DNA from 2 places in the Paenibacillus sp. KS-LC4 genome. Region 1 is predicted to be linked to the other one. Evidence: riboswitches for the same ligand, from Rfam matches in the RefSeq annotation. Region 1 holds a riboswitch; the other holds the start of a gene.
What was found. Region 1 has a riboswitch for FMN ahead of V5J77_RS07130 (DMT family transporter). Riboswitches for the same ligand answer to the same signal wherever they lie in the genome.
Positions count from the first base shown of each region.

Region 1 (10,162 bases):
ATGCGCGGCATGAAAACATTGGCACTGCGGATGGAGCGCCATGAGTATAATGCAACTAAAATTGCGAATTACTTGCTTGAGCATCCTTCTATTGAAGAGGTGTATTATCCAGCCTTGCCGCATCATCCAGGGCATGAGGTGCAAAGCCGCCAATCGTCGGGCAATACAGGCATTTTCTCCTTCCGCGTAAAGGATGCCCGTTACATTGAACCGATTTTACGCCATATTCAATTGATTGCTTTTGCGGAAAGCTTGGGCGGTGTTGAGTCTTTGATGACCTATCCGGCCGTGCAGACGCATGCTGATATTCCAGAGGAAATCCGCCGTGCAGTCGGCGTCGATGATAAATTGCTGCGCTTCTCCGTTGGCATTGAGCATGCGGATGACCTGATTGCCGATTTGGAGCAGGCGCTTGCCGCGGCTAAGCAAGAGATCGGGGAGGTATAGCAGCATGAGCGACAGACATAACAAAGAGGAGTACGCCAAGCGTCATTTTGCAACGAAGCTGCTTCATTTCGAAGGATCATTTGATGAGCAGACGGGTGCGTCCAGCACGCCAATTTTTCAGGCGTCTACATTCCATCAAAGCGATTTGTCCCAAAATCCGCCTTACGATTACAGTCGCTCCGGCAATCCGACAAGGCAGGCGCTGGAGGACCAAATTGCGCTGCTGGAGGGCGGTACGCGAGGCTTTGCCTTTGCCTCCGGCATGGCGGCCATTTCAACGACGTTTCTGCTGCTGTCAGCGGGCGACCATGTTATTGTGACTGAGGATGTGTATGGAGGTACATATCGCCTGCTGACGACGGTGCTTAATCGTCTGGGTATGGAGACGACGTTCGTCGATATGACGGATTTTGAAGCCGTAAAAGCTGCCTATAAAGAGAATACGAAGGCGGTATTTATCGAGACGCCTTCCAACCCGACGCTAAAAATCACCAATATTTCGCAGGTGGCTTCGTGGGCGAAGGAGCATCATTTGCTGACGATTTTGGACAATACGTTTATGACGCCTTATTATCAACGCCCTCTTGAGCTAGGTGTAGATATTGTTGTGCACAGCGCGACCAAGTTTCTGAGCGGCCACAGCGACGTGCTTGCCGGTCTTGCTGTAACGGCGGATGAAGCGCTCGGACGCAGGCTGTATCAGCTGCAAAATGGCCTTGGCGCCGTGCTGAGCGCCCATGAATGCTGGCTGCTTATGCGCGGCATCAAGACGCTGCAAGCGCGTATGGAGCATAGCGAGCGCAGCGCGCGCAAGCTGGCGGATTGGCTGAATGAGCATCCGGAAGTGACGAAGGTTTATTATCCTGGCCTTGCGGATCATCCGGGTCGTGACGTGCATGAGCAGCAATGCTCCGCCTATGGCGCTGTCGTATCCTTCGATGTAGGCAGCGGCGAACGGGCGAAAGCGATGCTTGCCCGCGTGAAGCTCCCGCTTGTAGCGGTCAGCCTTGGCGGCGTAGAAAGCATTTTATCGTATCCAGCGATGATGTCTCACGCGGCAATGCCGAAGGAAGTACGACATGAACGCGGTATTACTGATGGCCTCGTACGCTATTCGGTAGGCCTTGAGCATATTGAAGATTTGCTAGCAGATTTGGATCAGGCTTTGCGCGGCTAACGGCTGCGTAAAGTGGAGGAAAAGACGGCTGTCATAACTGACAAGCCGTGTTTTTCCTTTTTTAAGGCTGTAAAGCCTGTAAACGAAAGATGACGAATATGAGCTTAGTATGATAAAATTAACTTATACTTAATTAGTTTGTGAAAAAAAGCGCAACATCAAAACTACAGCGATAGATAAGGAGGTCTTGCGTAATGGCAACGTTGGACCAGATATTGGATAAGGCCCTGCGGGGTGAGCGAATAAGCTTGGAAGAATGTATTATTATGTTCGAATCCGACGAGATTGAGAAAATGGGTAAGGTCGCGAATGAAATTATGCTGCGCAAGCATCCCGAGCCTATAACGACTTTCGTTGTAGGAAGAAACGTCAACTACACGAATGTGTGCGACGTTTATTGCAGATTTTGCGCCTTTTACCGTGCCCCAGGCTCCAAAGAGGGCTATGTGCTCGATAACGAGACGATTATGAACAAAATTCAAGAAACGATTGACGTGAACGGAACTGAAATTTTGATGCAGGGCGGGACGAATCCGGATCTGCCTTTTACCTATTACACGGACTTGCTGAAGGAAATCAAGCGGCGCTTCCCGGACATTACGATGCACTCCTTCTCGCCAGCGGAAATTCAGAAGATGAAGGAAGTTTCAAATGGTCTGTCGCTCGATGAGGTCGTTCGCCAGCTGCATGAAGCAGGTCTGGATTCGCTGCCAGGCGGCGGCGCGGAAATTCTCGATGATCGGACTCGCCGTAAAATCAGCCGCAAGAAGGGCTCTTATACGGACTGGATCGACGTTATGAAATCGGCTCATCGTCATGGCATGAATACGACAGCTACGATGGTATATGGCTTTGGAGAAACGATGGAGGAGCGTGCCTTGCACCTGCTGCGCATTCGTGACGTTCAGGACGAGTGCAAAGCGAATGGCTACGACTCTGAAGGGTTTACTGCTTTTATATCGTGGCCGTTCCAGCCGGATAATACGAGAATGCCGATGGAGAAGGCGAAGCCGGAGGAGTATTTGAAGGTAGTAGCGATTAGCCGAATTTTCCTTGATAACATTGATAATTTGCAATCTTCATGGGTAACGATGGGGCCTGAAATGGGCAAGCTTTCGCTATCCTATGGCTGCAACGATTTCGGCAGCACAATGATTGAAGAAAATGTGGTGTCCGCTGCGGGCACGACGCACAAGGTCAACATTGAGCTGATTTTGCAGCTCATTCGTGAATCGGGCAAGGTTCCGGCGCAGCGCAATACACGCTATGAAATTTTGCGGATGTACAACGATAGCGACAAGGCTGAGCAGGACTTTGTGATGCAAAATTAGCTTGTAGCCACTGGCTAATGCGGAACTATTTTTGATAATGAATAAGGAATAACGCTTATCTCTTATTTTATCCGTTAAAGGATAGGCAGGGATGAGCGTTATTTGTTATTGCTTCTAGTGCAGCATTTCACACTTTTGACACCTCGATGGGCTAGAGGTTTGATCGAGAAATAGATAAAATCCAAGAAAATAGATCGGAAAAATAAAATATTTTTGCCAACGGCCATTTTTCCACACAAATAGACTATTCAAACTGTAATCTTCTATGTTACAATACGACTTAATCGAATATGAATCTTCAGGGCAGGGTGCAATTCCCTACCGGCGGTAAGGATGCGTTCGGAGCATCCAGAGCCCGCGACTCCTCGCTGCTTGCAGCCGGGACTGATCTGGTGAGAATCCAGAGCCGACGGTATAGTCCGGACGGGAGAAGATCAGAACCAGCTTGTTAAATGATACTCATTTAACAGGTTTGTTGATGATGCCCTTGTCAGTTTGCTGACAGGGGCATTGTTTCTTTTTCATAGTAAAAGAAGGTTCAATTCAAAACTTTCTCAGGAGGTTTTTGAATTGCAAAACACACTAGAGCTGGCTGGCGAGAAAGCGGGCTGGCGAACATCACGCATTGCGGGCATTAATGGAATATGGTATGTGGCGCTTGGCGCGACTCTGTGGGGGCTTGACCCGCTGTTCCGTATTTTATTGCTCAAAAGCTTCACCTCGGCGCAAATTGTATTTATTGAGCATATTTTGCTCGCTTTTTACGCAATGCCTGTATTGTTTAAATTTCGCCGCACATTAGTCGGCAAGCTGTCGATTGGTGTTATTGGCGCGCTGCTATTTATTTCTTGGGGCGGCTCGGCAGTAGCTACCGTATTATTCACCGCTGCCTTTTCTCATGGCAGCGCCAATGCGGTGCTGCTGCTTCAGAAGCTTCAGCCATTATTTGCAGTATTGCTCGCCAGAGTTTTGCTGAAGGAAAAGCTGCCACAGAAGTTTTTCGTCTTTTTGCTGGCGGCGCTGGCGGGCACCTATTTGTTGACCTTTGGGTTTGGATCGCCGACTGTTGGCCTGCATGATCTTGCATTTCTTAGCTGCTTGTTCTCCATTATAGCGGCGGCATTATGGGGCGGCTCGACCGTTATGGGCAAATATTTGCTGCAAAAGAAATTATCCTTTTCTATCGTGACGTCCCTTAGGTTTTTGCTTGCTCTGCCGCTGCTCAGCGTCATATTACTTGCAAGCGGCGACGCATGGAGCCTGAACGCACAAGGCAGTCAGCTGTCGCTCATTGCCGTCAATTTATTGTTTCAAGCTTTTTTCCCAGGCTTAATCAGCATGCTGCTGTATTACAAAGGGCTTTCCTCAACTAAAGCTGTATACGCGACGCTTGCGGAGCTATCCTTCCCTGCCGTTGGCGTATTGATTAACTGGCTCGTATTTGGTCAGTCGCTCACGTTAGGACAGCTGAGCGGCTTCCTGCTTATTTGGCTGACGCTATGGCTCATGAGCCGAAGCAGCAATGAACAGGCGGCTCAGAAACCACAAGCTGCTGCATAAACTAAGGCTCATTTTCAGCCCCTTCATTCCCAATGTCTTCATCGTATATCGCTGCTGCATGCGCCATATACTGTATAAGGGGAATGAAAGGGGCTGGCTTGTTTATGGAACTGTTTACCGTTGCGCTGCCTTCCAAGCTACAATCAACAGCAGCTGGGTTAGCAGCCTTAATGACACAATATACGAATGAGGATTTACATATTGAAGCAGCATCCCAGAGTCAGTTGGTGCAGTTCGATTTGGAGTCCGACGGTACCATAATGTGCCAGTCGGCAACGCCTTATTTTCAACTGAATAAGCACGGAGAAATGCTGTACCGCAGTGCTGCGAAAGCGCTCGCGGAATATGTTGTAACTAATTTGGAATCTGAAATGCTCATCAGCATCATTAAGAAAAAATATCAGGGCGGCCATTCCAATGATGTTTCCATTATTAAAAAATATTGCAGCCAGCTCATGCAGGATACCGATCTGGATGGCTTGAACGCCAAGTTTCTGGATGCGGATAGAAGGCGGAGAAAGCACAAGGTAGCCGAGGAGATCGAGCTGTATTTGAATGAAAATACACGGCTTGACCTTGGCGGCATCGCCACCTTCAGGCTTCACGGGTATCGTCACGAACTAGGTGACATTGTGGAGTATGCTTTGGATGAATATGTGCTCGATAAGCAATATCAGGAGTTTATTTCGCTGCTAAAATATTTTGTTGGGCTGCAGCAATCAAAGGTCGCAATGGTTCATTTGGTTCACAAAGGCAACCACGATTTTATGCTGTATAATGACAAATTTCAATTGTTCGAGCCTAAGCCGCATTCCGACCGCTTGGTAGCCGAAATGCTGGAAACGGAAATGAATATTGAGGACATGGTTATCAGCTCGCTGATTGCCGCATCACCTAAGCAAATTGTCGTTCATACGCAGCATGTCGATATGCAGGTCATTCGGACGATTGAAACGATTTTTGACAACCGGGTGTCGGTTTGCAGTGATTGTATTCTGTGCTCCCACGCAATGGGGGAATGGAATGATGGCGTTACTCAGCCTTAAAACAAGTCAGTAGAATGGTTCCGCATGATGAATTCGCCAAAAAACTAGCAGCAGGCTCGCCGTTATTCGGCGAGTTTTTTTCTAATGAAAGAAATACATAAATAATACAAAATTGTGTATTACACTATGACATAGAACTGTACTTTAAATGGGGAAGAAGGAACACGCATGACGACTGTACTCGTAGTGGATGATGATCCGCATATCCGGCAGCTGCTCCGTTTGTTTTTGGAGGATGAAGGAATGGAAATTATAGAGCAAAGCAATGGCGTAGACGCTTGGGACTACTATAGCCATCATTCGGTTGATCTTATTATTCTCGATATTATGATGCCGCAGATGGACGGCTGGGAGCTGTGCAGAAGGGTTCGTGAAGCGGGGGACAAGCCGATATTGATGATTACCGCCAAAGGGGAGGCACCCGAGCGAATTAAAGGCTTTCGGCTGGGCACTGACGACTATATGGTAAAGCCTTTTGACCCGATGGAGCTGGTGATGCGAGTGAAGGCGCTGCTGAAGCGGTATCGCATCTCCATCTCGCAAATCGTTCGTTTAGGTCAAGTCACGCTTGATAAAACGAGCTATCAAATTCGCTATAAGGATACAGGTACAAGTGAATCCATACCGCTTAAGGAATTTGAGCTGCTGTTTTTGCTGGCGAGCTATCCGGGCAAGCTATTCAAGCGCGATTCATTAATTGAACAAATATGGGGCTATGATTACGAGGGTGATGAGCGGGCTGTGGATACGCATGTTAAGCGTCTGAGAGAGCGTTTTGCCGCATATGAGCAGGATTTCAAAATCGTGACGATCTGGGGGCTTGGCTACCGGCTGGAGGTATATCGTGATTAAATCGCTGTATGTCCGCTTTATTCTTATGTTTGTCGCATCGGTTATGGCTAGCGTCATTTTAAGCTTCTTTATGACCCATTTTTTGTTTAGTCATAAGCTTCGAAACTACGTTCAGGACAATTTAATTGTTAGCGGCAAAACGATAATTGAATCCTACAAGCTTTCGTACCCCAACAATTTGGATGCTTTAATGGAGGGCATAACCGCACTGCCGATTTTCACCTTTATCGTCTATGACGAACAAGGCAGACCGCTTCACGCAACCGACAGGATCGCCGGACATAAGCTGGATGTGGATGGGGAAGCTTTGCGCGGCGTGCTCAGCGGCGGCGTTTATCGGGGCGGGGCGGACAAAGATTATGACCGGCTCGTCGTCGGTCTTCCTTTTCAAATTGAAGGACAAGCATACGCCTTATTTATAAAGCCTGAAACGAATGGCGTTGCCAATCTCGCTTTCGGTTATTTCCGCATGCAGCTAATTCTCGTTCTATTCATTGGCACACTTCTCATCATTGTGACCTCCCGCTATATGGTGCGCCCCTTGAAGCATCTGACCATGGCTACTCGAAAAATGGCGAAAGGCGATTTCAGCATCAGGCTTGTTACGAAACGCAAGGATGAAATCGGTGAGCTGACGGCAAGCTTTAATCAGATGGCACGCGAGCTCGATTCGCTGGAGCGGGTGAGAAGGCAGTTTGTTTCGGACGTTTCACATGAAATCCAGTCTCCGATTACATCAATTAAAGGCTTCACAATGGCGCTTAAGCAGAAAAAGCTGGATGAGGAAAGCCGTCTTCGTCTGCTCACTATAATTGAGGAGGAGAGCGACCGCCTATCGCGGCTGACGCAGGATTTGCTTAAGCTCTCCTCGCTAGAGCATGATCAAATTCAACCCAATATGAGCGAATATCGCTTGGATGAGCAGCTTAAAGATGTCATGATTGCCAGCGAGCCGCTATGGTCTACCAAAAGCATCAAGCTCGAGCTGGATCTGGAGCCTGTCATAATTTGGGCAGATGAGGATAAGCTGAGCCAGCTTTGGACGAATCTGCTGAGCAATGCGATTAAGTTCACAGGGGCTGGTAGTGTCATTGCGATCAGCTTGACGGCAAGCCAGCATAGCGTGAGCGTGTCGGTTGCTGACAGCGGAGTGGGCATTCCGGAGGAGGAGCTTCAGCACATCTTCAAGCCCTTTTATAAAATAGATCAAGCCCGCGAGCGTGCGTTTGGCGGAAATGGCATCGGCCTCTCCATCGTTAAGCGGATTGTCGAGCTCCATGCGGGAGAAATCAGGGTAGAGAGTAAGCTGGCCGAAGGGACGAAGATGACGGTCATACTGCCGCTCGTTCCTCCAAATAAAACCAATTAGGGCAAACGGCGATTCTGTACATAATTTGTACAAAATTACTCATTATGATGAAGGAGGTAACACAGCGAGAGGAGAGATATACATTGAAGCAATTGACCAAATTTAGCTTGAAAAATAGTGTTGCTGTTATTTTATTATGCGCTTTGGTGCTTGGGTATGGCTTGTACGCCTCCACGCAAATTAAGCAGCAGACGTTTCCGGATCTGGATTTTCCAGCTGTGTTCGTACAGGCGATGCAGCCTGGCGCCTCTACGGAGGAGATTGAGTCGGAGGTGGCAAGGCCGATTGAGGACCATTTGAAGAGGGTGCAGGGATATGAGTCGCTGACGAGCACCTCTGCTGAAAATGCGGCCAGCATCTTTATCCAGTTTCCTTTCGGTACGGATATGGACAAAAAATACAGCGAGGTGGAGGCTGAGCTAAGCAAGCTAAAGCTAGCCGATAATGCCAATGTTACGGTGCAGCGCTTGTCGGCTAATAGCCAGCCTATTTATCAAGCGGCAGTATTCGCAGCCGAAGGAGATTCGACCAAGCTTGCTGATGAGCTGCAAAGCAGCGTCATACCTGAGCTGCAAAAGCTTGCTGGAGTAGGAAACGTAACGCTGAAGGGTACAGCTACGAATGAGCTTGCAATTGTTGTAGATAAAAATAAAGCAGCGCAGCATGGCATTACGCTCAGCTCCATTCGCACCGCGCTTCAGGGGCTAGACTACGCCCTGCCACTGGGCTCTGTATCGCAGGAGGAGACGGTCATTCCGATTCGGCTGACCGGCAGCCTTGACAGCTTGAAGCAGCTTGAAGAGCTGAAGCTGATGGCATCGGCTGGAGGCGGAGCCGCAGGCTCTGCATCAGGAAACGCTGGCGGTGCAGGAGCAGGAGCAGGATCAGGATCAGGATCAGGAGTAGGAACGGGTGCAGGATCAGGTGCAGCTGTAGGAGCAGGAGCATCAAGCGGTTCTGGAGCTTCAGGTGGTGCGTCAGCAGCGCCAGCCTCCGCTATCACGCTGGGTGAAATTGCCGACATTAAGACGGTATCGGAGCAAAATGAAATTACCCGCTTTAATGGCGAGCCGAGCTTTGTTATTTCGATTCAGAAGACGCAGGATGCCAACACGGCAGATGTGTCTGACAATGTGAGAGAGCTGCTCAACCGTTATCAGGGTCAAGGCGAGCTGAATTATCATGTCATTGTTGACCAAGGACAGGAAATTAAACAATCCGTATCCGGCCTTATTCATGAAGGCTTGTACGGTACATTGTTTTGCGTGCTCATTATATTTTTGTTTTTACGCAATGTAAGAGCGACGATTATTTCGATTTTGTCGCTGCCGATTTCTATTTTTGCCACGATTGCGATTATGGATCAAATGGGCTATACGCTAAACATTATGACGCTGGGCGGCATCGCCGTTTCCGTCGGACGAATCGTCGACGATAGCATCGTCGTGATTGAAAATATATATAGATGGCGTCAGGAAAAAGGCGAGAAAATGAGCGGCAAGGAGCTGGCCTACCAAGCGACCCGCGAAGTAATCGGGGCGGTAGCCTCGTCCACGGCGGCGACGATTGTCGTCTTCGCTCCGCTCGCTTTTGTCAGCGGAATTATTGGACAGTTTTTCCGTCCGTTTTCGATTGCTGTCGTTCTCTCCATTACGATCTCGCTATTCGTGTCGATGATGCTGATACCTGTGCTGGGCAGTCGCTTTTTCAGAAGGGTTAAGCCGCATACGAAGGAAAGCAGACTTTCAAATGGTTTTGAAAAAATCATTCGCAGCGCGCTGAAGCGCAAAGCACTCGTATTAGCATCTGCTGTCGTGCTATTAATAGGTTCGCTGGGATTAATTCCTTTAATCGGTGTTGCTTTTCTGCCGACAAGTGCGACTCCAAGCTTAGCTATTGATGTTGCCCTGCCAGCACAAAGCAGCCTGAAGCAGACCGACGATGTCAGCGGCGAGGTGGAGGCCTATTTAAGCAAGCTGGAAAACGTAGAGAGCTATGAGGTTTCCATTGGCGGTGCAGGTGCGAATCCGCTTCTGTCTCGCGGCGGCAACAATAAAGCAACCATTACGGCTCAATTTGCTGAAGGAAGCGATATGGCGCAGCTGACTTCAAAGCTGCAGACGGATCTGCTGGCAGTAGTGACTGCAAAGCAGGCAGGTACGACGCTTAATATTAAAGCGGGCGAACAGCAGGGACCGCCTTCGGGCAACAATATTGATGTCAGCATTTATTCAGACAGCGCCGACAAGCTGGCGCAGGCAGCCCTTCAAATCGAAAAGCTAATGAAGGAAAGCAGCGATTTAAAGGATATTACGAACAATATGGATGAGGTTACGCCTAAATGGGTCGTTTCCCTTAACCAGAGCGGCATCAATGCCAA
Region 1 is NZ_CP145905.1:1,648,297-1,658,458, forward strand. It holds gene V5J77_RS07115 (PLP-dependent transferase) at 1-447, shown strand, start outside; gene V5J77_RS07120 (aminotransferase class I/II-fold pyridoxal phosphate-dependent enzyme) at 452-1,624, shown strand; gene mqnC (cyclic dehypoxanthinyl futalosine synthase) at 1,819-2,955, shown strand; FMN riboswitch at 3,246-3,394, shown strand; gene V5J77_RS07130 (DMT family transporter) at 3,544-4,515, shown strand; gene V5J77_RS07135 (putative sporulation protein YtxC) at 4,620-5,561, shown strand; gene V5J77_RS07140 (response regulator transcription factor) at 5,730-6,413, shown strand; gene V5J77_RS07145 (ATP-binding protein) at 6,406-7,782, shown strand; gene V5J77_RS07150 (efflux RND transporter permease subunit) at 7,866-10,162, shown strand, end outside.

Region 2 (10,162 bases), 2.0 Mb from region 1:
CTCAATAATCGACTTCAATTTCTGATAATCCACTGTCCTCCGCATCCCCTCTCCAATGAATTACAATATCATCAAACAGCTGATGCTGAAAACAACGAATATGCTTCATCTTCATCAACTCCAAAATTGCCAAAAACGTAACGACGATTTCATGCCTGTCCATATTTTCACGAATCAGCTTTGAAAACTGCACCGTCTCAAACTGCCGCAGCACCTCTACAATGTCGCGAATCCGATCCTTTACGGATATTTCATCCCGCTGCACGGTCGCTACAAATTGGCGCCTTGCCGCCTTTTTGAGCGCACGCTGAAAAGCCGCCACCAGATCAGACACATGCAGCCCCTCAAGCGGGTTAATGTCCTGCTCCTGCAAGAAGGGGGTCATGTCCTCCGGCTCACGCGAAAAAACGAGGCTCCGCTGCATTTCCTTCTCCCGCAGCTGCTCGGCAATTTGCTTGAATTTGCGATATTCAACGAGCTTCTGAATGAGCTCATCGCGCGGGTCAAGGCCATCATCTGGCCAGTCCTCATATTCCTCCTCAAACACGGGCGGCTTCGGCAGCAGCTGCCTGCTCTTAATGGCTAGCAGCGTAGCCGCCATCACGAGAAACTCACTGGTCACCTCAAGCTCCATCTCCGTCATTGCATTCAAATAGTCCATATACTGATCTGTAATCTCGTTGATTGATACCTCATGAATATCAATTTCTGCTTTATCAATCAAATGCAGCAGCAAATCCAGAGGTCCTTCGAAAGATTCCAGCTTGTAAAGCACTGACACTGCCATTTCCTCCCGACTAATCTTCCGATAAAATCGCCGCGCTACTCGCAAGCGTAAACAACAGCTGCCAAAGAGCAGCATCTATCCTTTACGCTAAAAATAGAAGAGCCTCTTGTCAGAGGCCCTTCGCACGAGCTGCAAGCCTTAAGCTTAATTATGCAGCAATTTTGTCAAATTAGCCATCTCTATTGCACTGGCAGCAGCTTCGTACCCTTTATTTCCAGCTTTTGTTCCTGCGCGCTCAATCGCTTGCTCAATGGAATCAACCGTCAATACGCCAAAAATCGTCGGTACGCCCGTCTTCAAGCCAACAGCCGCCACTCCTTTGGCCGCCTCGTTGCACACGTAGTCAAAATGCGGTGTTGATCCCCGAATAACGGCACCCAGCGTAATAACCGCATCGTATTTGCCGCTCTCTGCCATCTTTTGCGCGATAAGTGGAATTTCAAAAGCTCCCGGTACCCAAGCCACCTCAACCTCGTTATCCAATGCGCCGTGGCGTTTAAACGCATCAAGCGCTCCGCTAAGCAGCTTGCTCGCAATAAATTCATTAAACCTTCCAACAACGATTCCGTAACGCAAGCCTTCTGATACTAAATGTCCCTCGTATACATGTGGCATAATTAAATTCCTCCCAATTCATTTTTATAATGAGTGTACGATTATTGTTGTTCTTGATTTTGATCCGTAAAATGAAACAGATGGCCGAGCTTCGCTTGCTTGGTCCGCAAATAACGGTCATTGTCCTTATTCGCTTCCATTTGAATCGGCACACGCTCAGTAACTTCCAGCCCATACCCTTCCAGCCCTTTAATTTTTCGCGGGTTGTTGGTGAGCAGGCGCATTTTGCGAATGCCGAGATCGCGCAAAATTTGTGCTCCAATGCCGTAGTCGCGCAAGTCCGGCGCAAACCCAAGCTGCAAATTAGCATCGACCGTATCGAGCCCCTGCTCCTGAAGCACATAAGCCTTGAGCTTGTTGATTAGGCCGATTCCGCGCCCTTCTTGGCGCATATAGAGCAGTACGCCATTGCCGGCCTCCTCAATCTGCATCAGCGCTGCCGCAAGCTGCGGTCCGCAATCACAGCGATGCGAATGGAATACATCACCCGTCAAGCATTCCGAGTGCACGCGCACTAGCAGCGGAATTTCTGGATCAATCTCGCCTTTTACAAAAGCGACATGCTCCTTGCCATCTACCTCATTCGTAAAACCAATCGCTTTAAAATTACCGAAATCCGTTGGCATATTAACCTCGACGACACGCTCAACGAGCTTTTCCTTCGCATTACGGTATACAATCAGCTCTTGAATCGTAATAAGCTTGAGATCATGCTCATGCTTAAACTCAACCAAATCCGGCAATCTTGCCATTGTGCCATCTTCATTAATAACTTCGCAAATGACCGCTGCTGGCTCTGAACCGCACATAAGAGCCAGATCAATCCCCGCCTCTGTATGGCCTGCCCGTCTGAGCACACCGCCATCCTTCGCAATTAGCGGAAAAATGTGACCCGGCTTGCGGAAATCCGTTGCCTTCGTATTCGGGTCAATGAGCGACTTGACCGTCTCGGAGCGCTCATGCGCAGAGATGCCGGTCGTTGTCGAAATATGGTCAACGGAAACGGTAAATGCCGTGCCATGAAAATCTGTATTGCGCGCTACCATCGGCGGCAGCTCAAGCTGCTCCGCCCGCTCTGCGGTAATCGGAACGCACACTAGCCCGCGCGCCTTCGTAATCATAAAATTGATCACTTCAGGCGTCGCCATTGAGGCCAGCGCAATGAGGTCGCCTTCATTTTCACGATCTTCATCATCTACAACGATAACGGGCTTGCCAAGCAGCAAATCCTCCAGTGCCTCCTCAATCGTATTAAACAATGATTTCTCCAAAGGCTGATCCTGCTGTCCCATAAAGCTTCCCTCCCTGATCGTTCACCACTTCAACTAAAAACATCTATTCTTATTTACATAAATCCATTTTCACTTAAAAAAGCATAGCTCAGCTTCGCTCCGTCTGCCTTGCCAGCTTTACTGCCGGAAGTCGCGCAAGCCTCGCGAGCTGGCTTGAAATGCAGCAAATGCTCCACATATTTGCCGATGATATCGCATTCGATATTTACGGAATCGCCTATGCGCTTATCCAGCAAAGCCGTTTCGCCAAGCGTATGCGGAATGACCGACACTGAGAAGCCAGCATCATTCGTGTCGACAACGGTTAGGCTGATGCCGTCAATTGTGATGGAGCCTTTAGGAATGACATATTTCAGTGTTGCCGCATCGTTCAGCTTAATGCTGAATATAACGGCATTGGCGTCGGTTGCCCTTTTTGTGATCGTACCTGTGCCGTCAATATGTCCTTGCACCATATGGCCGCCAAAACGCCCTCCAGCCAGCATCGCACGCTCCAGGTTGACCTGTTCACCGGGCTTTAGCTGGTGAAGATTAGAGCGCCGATATGTCTCCGGCATCACATCCGCGTCAAAGGTGCTCCCTGTAAAGGAGATGACCGTCAGACACACGCCGTTTACGGCTATGCTGTCGCCCAGCGCCACACCCTCAAGCACGCGGGAGGCGGCAATTGTCAATACCATAGCCTCGCCCTGCTGGACCACTCGCTTCAGCTTGCCGACTTCTTCAATCAGACCCGTAAACACGGCTAACCCTCCTCTCTAAACAGGACGGTAGACCGGGTAGCCGCTTATGCAAATATCAGCTCCCGCTTGCTCGACCTGTGTGCGCTCAAGCTCAATAGCCTGCGCCATTTTTTCAAAGCCTTCAAAATCAAAGGTGCCGGGAGCCGCTGCTCCGCCAATGATTTTGGTTGCCATATAAATCATGATTTTGTCGATGAGTCCTGCTGTTAGCATGGCGCCATTGAGCTTGCCTCCGCCCTCCAGCAAAATTGACCCTATTTCCAGCTCGCCAAGCTTTCTCATCGCCTCCGCCAAATCAACCTGCTCTCCCGTGCCTGCCCGAATGAGCTCGACGCCAGCAGCCAGCAGCTCTTGCGCTTTGACGTCATCCGCCTGCTCAGTTGCAATAACAATCGTTCTTGCCGTCCGATCCGTAACTACGCGCGCGGTGAGCGGCAGCTTGAGACTGCTGTCGATGACAATCCGCACCGGATGCAGCGCTGGAACGTCCGCTCTTGTTGTGAGCTGCGGATCATCAGCTAGCACTGTGCCGATACCGACCATGATGCCCATATGCTGATGGCGCAGCGTATGCACCTGCTCCCTTGCAGCACTGCCCGTTACCCATCTGCTGTCGCCGGTGCGGGAAGCGATTTTCCCATCGAGTGTACTCGCTGTCTTAAGGGTGACAAACGGCAGCTTCGTAGTAATATATTTATTAAACTTTTCATTCATTTGGTTGGAGCGTTCCCCTAGAAGCCCCACCTCAACCTCTATGCCGCATTCCTTCAGCCGTTCAAGACCCCGCCCGGCTACCTGCGGATTCGGATCTGTCGTGGCTACGACTACCCTTGCCACCTTGGCATCAATAAGGCGCTCGCAGCAAGGCGGCGTCTTGCCAAAATGACTGCAAGGCTCAAGCGTCACGTAGGCTGTAGCGCCCTCCGCCTCTTCGCCCGCCATTTGCAAGGCATGTACCTCAGCGTGCCCCGTTCCCCGCTTGAGATGCGTTCCAATGCCGATAATGCGGCCGTCTTTTACAACGACGCAGCCAACGATTGGATTAATATCCGTCTGTCCAGCCGCCTTCTCTGCCATATCCAGCGCTAAGCTCATATAATAGCTGTCATTCAAAATATCCATCAACGCAAAAAACCTCCATTAGCAACATAGCCAACGGAGATGAGAGTTTATCTTAGAGACCCGCTTTCAAGTACACAAATAATCGTTTTTAACAGACCTAATTACCCAGCGAAAAAAAAGCGCAGGCAAATAAGCATGAAATCACGCCTTGAAAGTGTCTCCTTCTCCCATCCAGACTGTACTGTCGGTCCCGGAATTGCACCAGGTCAGCCGCATACAACAGCTCATGCGCTCACACGCTCTGAAATCATTGTATACGGGTCACGGACTGACAGGCAGCACATCTGTCGCTTCATCGTTCCAAGCGCTTAGACAGCCTCCTGATCACCGCCGGTTGGGAATTTCACCCGACCCCGAAGGAAAGCCACTGTATTATATTTTTTAAAAATGTTCACTTACTTTTAAAATGTAACTCTGAAGAAATGTTACCACCGCAAAATTGAAAAAGCAAGAGCTTTCGATTCTGCTTCTCAATTAGCAGCTGTTAGGGTGTATTTTTTATAAAAAAACCGTTTATTTTTCCGACGAATCGAAAAAACAAACGGCCCTCCCGCAACGATTAAACCGTTACGACTTCAACTTTTTCCATTTTTTCGCCTTGGCGGAACGTATCAACATGCTCCATGCCTTTAGCTACCTTGCCAAATACCGTGTGTCCGCCATCCAAATGCGGCTGTGGCGCATAGCCGATATAGAACTGGCTTCCACCTGTGTTGCGTCCAGCATGTGCCATTGCAAGCGATCCGCGCTCATGCTTGTTCGGGTTGATTTCACAATTAATGGTGTAACCAGGACCGCCTGTACCATTTCCAGTAGGACAACCGCCTTGAGCAACGAAGCCCGGAATTACGCGGTGGAAAGTCAAACCATTATAAAAACCATCGTTTGCAAGCTTCTCGAAGTTTGCAACTGTGTTAGGCGCATCTTGATCAAAAAGGTCAATAATAACCTCTGCTCCGTTTGCCATTGTAATTTTCGCTTGTTTTGCCATCTATTAAACATCTACCTTTCTATATCCGAATAAGACTACGTTACCAAATTTAACCCTTATTTCGCAAGGGCTGTTTTGCGAAGTCTTGCCGGAAGCAAGTCATTGCCGACAATATTGTCCAAAGATTCACGCTGAACGACAAGATCAGACTGACCATCTTTGACAAATACGACAGCTGGACGGCGGAAACGGTTATAGTTGCTCGCCATCGAATAATTATAAGCGCCTGTGCAAAATACTGCAAGCAGATCGCCGCTGTTTGCTTTAGGCAATTCCAGATCAATAATGAGCTTGTCGCCGCTTTCGCAAGCTTTGCCCGCTACGGTAACCGTCTCTTCGTTTGCCTCGTTCGCACGATTTGCAAGCACCGCTTCATATACAGATTGATAAAGCGCAGGGCGCGGGTTATCCATCATGCCGCCATCAACCGCAATATATTTGCGTACGCCTGGAATTTCCTTGCTCGTTCCAACTGTATAAAGCGTTGTGCCTGCATCGCCAACGATGCTGCGGCCCGGCTCAACCCAAATTTCAGGAAGCGGGAATTCCGCTGCCGTAAAGCTGGAAATGAGCGTATCCGTAATCGCTGCCACGTATTGAGCAACTGGAAGCGGGGAATCTCCATCTACATAACGGATGCCGAAGCCGCCGCCAAGGTTGATCACCTTGAACGTCAAGCCAAGGTCCTGGCGAATTTCAATGGCAAACGCCGACATTTTTTCAACAGCCATCTTAAAGCCGTCTACTTCAAAAATTTGCGAGCCGATGTGGGAATGAACGCCAAGCACTTCCAGATTGGACAGCTCCATCGCTTCCTTAATCGCCAGTTTAGCCGCGCCATTCGTCAAGTCGAAGCCGAACTTGGAATCTTGTTGCCCTGTGGAAATATAGTCATGCGTATGCGCCTCAACACCCGGCGTAATCCGCAGCAAAATTTTAACCGTCAAGCCTTTGTCCTTCGCCAGCGCATTAAGCACTTTAAGCTCAGTAGAATTATCTACTACGAAGCAGCCGATGCCTGCATCAAGCGCCATATTAATTTCATCCGGCGATTTATTGTTGCCGTGGAAATGAATACGCGCTGCTGGGAAGCCCGCTTTCAGCGCTGTATGAAGCTCTCCGTCGGAAACGACGTCCAGCGACAGGTTTTCCTGTTCGGCAAGCGCACACATTGCCATTGTGCTGAATGCTTTGCTTGCGTAGGCCACTTGAAATTGCAGGCCGGATTTTTGAAAAGCGGTCACGTATTCATTTGCACGCTGACGCACAAGCGCCTCATCTACAATATATAGCGGCGTACCATATTCTTTTGCCAGCTCCGTTACGTCACAGCCGCCGATTTCCAAATGCCCCTGAGCATTAACTTTGCTCGTTCCATGCAAGTACATTGTTATTATTCCTCCATATGTGAATAGATTCGATTTACACCAATAGCAACAGTATATCGCAATCTACCCGCAAGCGTAATGGATAATTTAACAAGTCATTTGCATTATTTACGGCTTTACTCCGTTTCGGGCATTTTATCTAGCTGCTGGGGCCGCAGCAGATTGGGCCGCTTGCGGTTTTGCAGCACCGGTGTCCGGAAAATGATATTCATCATCGCCCGGAAATCAAACGGAATGAACGGCCACATGTAAGGACGATTGAACGAACGCTCCATGCACAAAAACAGCAGGATAACCGTCGTTCCGACAATGAAGCCCGGCACCTGAAAGGCAGCAACAAGCGTAATTAGCACAAGCCTGACAATGCGGTTCGCCAGCCCCAGCTCATAGCTCGGCGTCGCAAACATTCCAATGGCCGCAACCGACATATACAAAATGACCTCATTGACGAAAATGCCCGTCTGAACCGCAATATCGCCAATGAGAATAGCTGATACGAGCGACATTGCCGTCGCCAGCGAAGTTGGCGTATGCACGGAGGCGAGCCGCAGCAGATCGACGCCGACCTCCGCCAATAAAAATTGTACGAGCAGCGGCAGCTTGCCTGTTTTCGATGGTCCGAGAAACTCCAGCGCCTGCGGCTTCAGCTCTGGATGGATAACGAACAGCAGCCAGAGCGGCAGCAGAAAAAGCGAGGCGAAAATGCCAATAAACCGCACCCAGCGCAAATAGGTGCCGATAAACGGCGTCTGGCGATTTTCCTCGGCATGCTGTACGAGATCGAAATACGTCGTCGGCAAAATCATGACGCTGGGCGAGGTATCCACGAAGACGACAACTGCCCCTTCAAGCAAATGTGAGGCTACGACGTCTGGTCGCTCCGAATAACGGACGAGCGGAAATGGGCTCCAGCCTCGTTTGACGGTCGCCTCCTCCAGCTGCTTGTCGGCAAGCGGAATGCCGTCAACCTTGACCATCGAAATTTTTTCCTTAATGGATTTAAGCAATTCCTTATCTACCAAATCAGCAACATAGGCGATACATACATCCGTCTGTGTTCGCTCGCCGATCTGCATCAGCTCGTATCGCAGCTGCGGATCACGCAGCCTTCGTCTGACCAGTGAAACATTCATCATCAGCGTTTCGACGAAGCCGTCGCGGCTGCCTCGGACGACCCGCTCCAGGCTTGGCTCGTCAGGCGAACGTGCCGGGAAGTTTTTGGCGTCAATAAGCAGCGCCGTCGCCTCCTTGTCGATGAACAGCGCCGTTCCGCCAGAGAGGATGCCCGTCAGCAGCTTATTCCAATCCTGCTCGGACTTGACCTGAGAGGCTGGCACATACATATCGAGAAAGGCATGCAACGCATCGGAGGACAAATCATCCGGCTGCAAGTAGGTCAGCCGCTTCAGCACTTCTGTTTGCAGCGTATCCTTTGCCAGACCATTCATAAACACGAACGCGACCCGCCGCTCGCCGAATATCATTTCCCGTACGACAACATCGAAGCTGCTGCCGTAGCCAAGCTCATTTTTTAGCCGCTCCAATACATCATCCAATTCCGAAGGAATACGCTCCTCGCGACCATCCTGCCCTCGCTCTTTGCCTTGCGACTTCCCTCCTCCCTGCGATTGCCGCTGTCCCTGCCTGCTGCCTTGCGCTTTAGAACGGGCATGCAGCGGCTGATCGTGGCCATTCTGCCCTTCCTCCCTTTTTTGCTGGTGATCGCTTCTACTCTCCGCGTGCGGGTTCTCCTTATTTCCGTCAACAAGCTGCTTGGCATGAATAAATCCCTTCACCTGCCGCCAGCCTCGCTCACTTTTACCGGAAGAATGCTTCTCCCTGCCCGCTTCGGTGTCCTGCTCATTTTCCAGCTTCATCATGCCAGGAATGCTCGCCTGCCTATAATCTTGACCCGGTTCATTGTGCTGCTCCTGATCCTTATCCATCTTCTTCCCTCACCTCAGTTCTCCAGCATAACCCTGCTCATTCCCTACCATTTCCCTACCATTGATACCAAAGCCAGTCCAGCAGCGAACCAAGTGTCTTCCCAAGCACCATCGCCATCACAAGGCCAACTAAATAGTCCGATAGATGGATGCGTTTGGCGAGAATGGGAAACACATTCAATACTTCCGTCAGCGCCGCCGCAAGCAAGCCGACGAATATGCCATTGAGCAGCCCGACAGCGATTTGTGACGTAATGCCCGCAAGCGAAAGCTTCCAATTAAAAAAATCTGCAAATGTCCAATAAACCGCACCGCTTATTACCGCCGTTTCAAACCAAATGGACATGCTGTAGGCATAGGCAATTTGGGCTAATCGCGGAATAAGATCCAGCACGGTTAGCAGCGCCACCAGTCCGCTGCCTACCGCAAGCCCTCCCGATAAGCCCAGCATAACAATAAAAGCATGAATCGGAAGGTCAAGCATCGTCCTCACTCCGAGCGGTTTGGCGATCATTTTTTTTACGCATCTCGTCAGCGATCACATAGGCGTTCACATTTTCCTGGTAGGTGAACAGCTCTACTTCAAGCGGATTCGGCTCTTCATTGAATCTTTTTCGGAACAGATGGTTGAAAAACAGCACCATGCCAAGCCCAATGCCGAAGGAATATGGAATTTGAAACCAAAGCGGATGCTCATTATGCTCTCCGGTAATCAGCTCGACGATTCGAATATGGACCTCCTTCATGCTGACATCCGTATGGAAGTTCATAATCGCCAGTCCTGCGCCGAAAAACAGCAGCAGCCATGAAAAAATAAGCAGCGGAATGCGCGGCTTTGGCGGCTTATCCGCAATCATAACCAGCACTTGGGGATCACCATAGGCTTCAATAGTCAAACTAGGCTCCAGCTCGCGCAGCCGGCTGACAATTTGCAGCAGATCGATGACGACGCGGTTGCCGTCCGGCTTGCTGTGACGATATAGAACGATTTGGCCCAGACGCCGTTCCTGCTCTTCGGACTCGCCAAGCAGCCTCGCCGCCTGCCCAAGCGTCACTTCCTTCTCGGGACGTATCCCAATTCGCTTGCGCAAACGCAAATAGAGAGGCTGCCGCTGCGTCGTATCCATCCGTCATCAGTCCTTTATCTGTACTTTGGGTTCGTTTCCCTTTTAGTATGAGAAAAACAGGAATCAGATAGTCACGCCGCAGCAGGTAAAAACAAGAAAAAAGGGGCGATCCCAAAAGTAGTTTTTAACTACCTTGTGATGCCCCTGCCGC
Region 2 is NZ_CP145905.1:3,698,194-3,708,355, forward strand. It holds gene scpB (SMC-Scp complex subunit ScpB) at 1-33, opposite strand, end outside; gene V5J77_RS15675 (segregation/condensation protein A) at 2-781, opposite strand; gene ribE (6,7-dimethyl-8-ribityllumazine synthase) at 932-1,402, opposite strand; gene V5J77_RS15685 (bifunctional 3,4-dihydroxy-2-butanone-4-phosphate synthase/GTP cyclohydrolase II) at 1,444-2,694, opposite strand; gene ribE (riboflavin synthase) at 2,748-3,437, opposite strand; gene ribD (bifunctional diaminohydroxyphosphoribosylaminopyrimidine deaminase/5-amino-6-(5-phosphoribosylamino)uracil reductase RibD) at 3,453-4,559, opposite strand; FMN riboswitch at 4,715-4,924, opposite strand; gene V5J77_RS15700 (peptidylprolyl isomerase) at 5,119-5,550, opposite strand; gene lysA (diaminopimelate decarboxylase) at 5,607-6,938, opposite strand; gene V5J77_RS15710 (spore germination protein) at 7,055-8,884, opposite strand; gene V5J77_RS15715 (stage V sporulation protein AB) at 8,940-9,368, opposite strand; gene V5J77_RS15720 (stage V sporulation protein AA) at 9,361-10,011, opposite strand.
Region 2: it holds a riboswitch for FMN, as region 1 does, so the genes downstream of both, ribD (bifunctional diaminohydroxyphosphoribosylaminopyrimidine deaminase/5-amino-6-(5-phosphoribosylamino)uracil reductase RibD) here and V5J77_RS07130 (DMT family transporter) in region 1, are expected to answer to the same signal.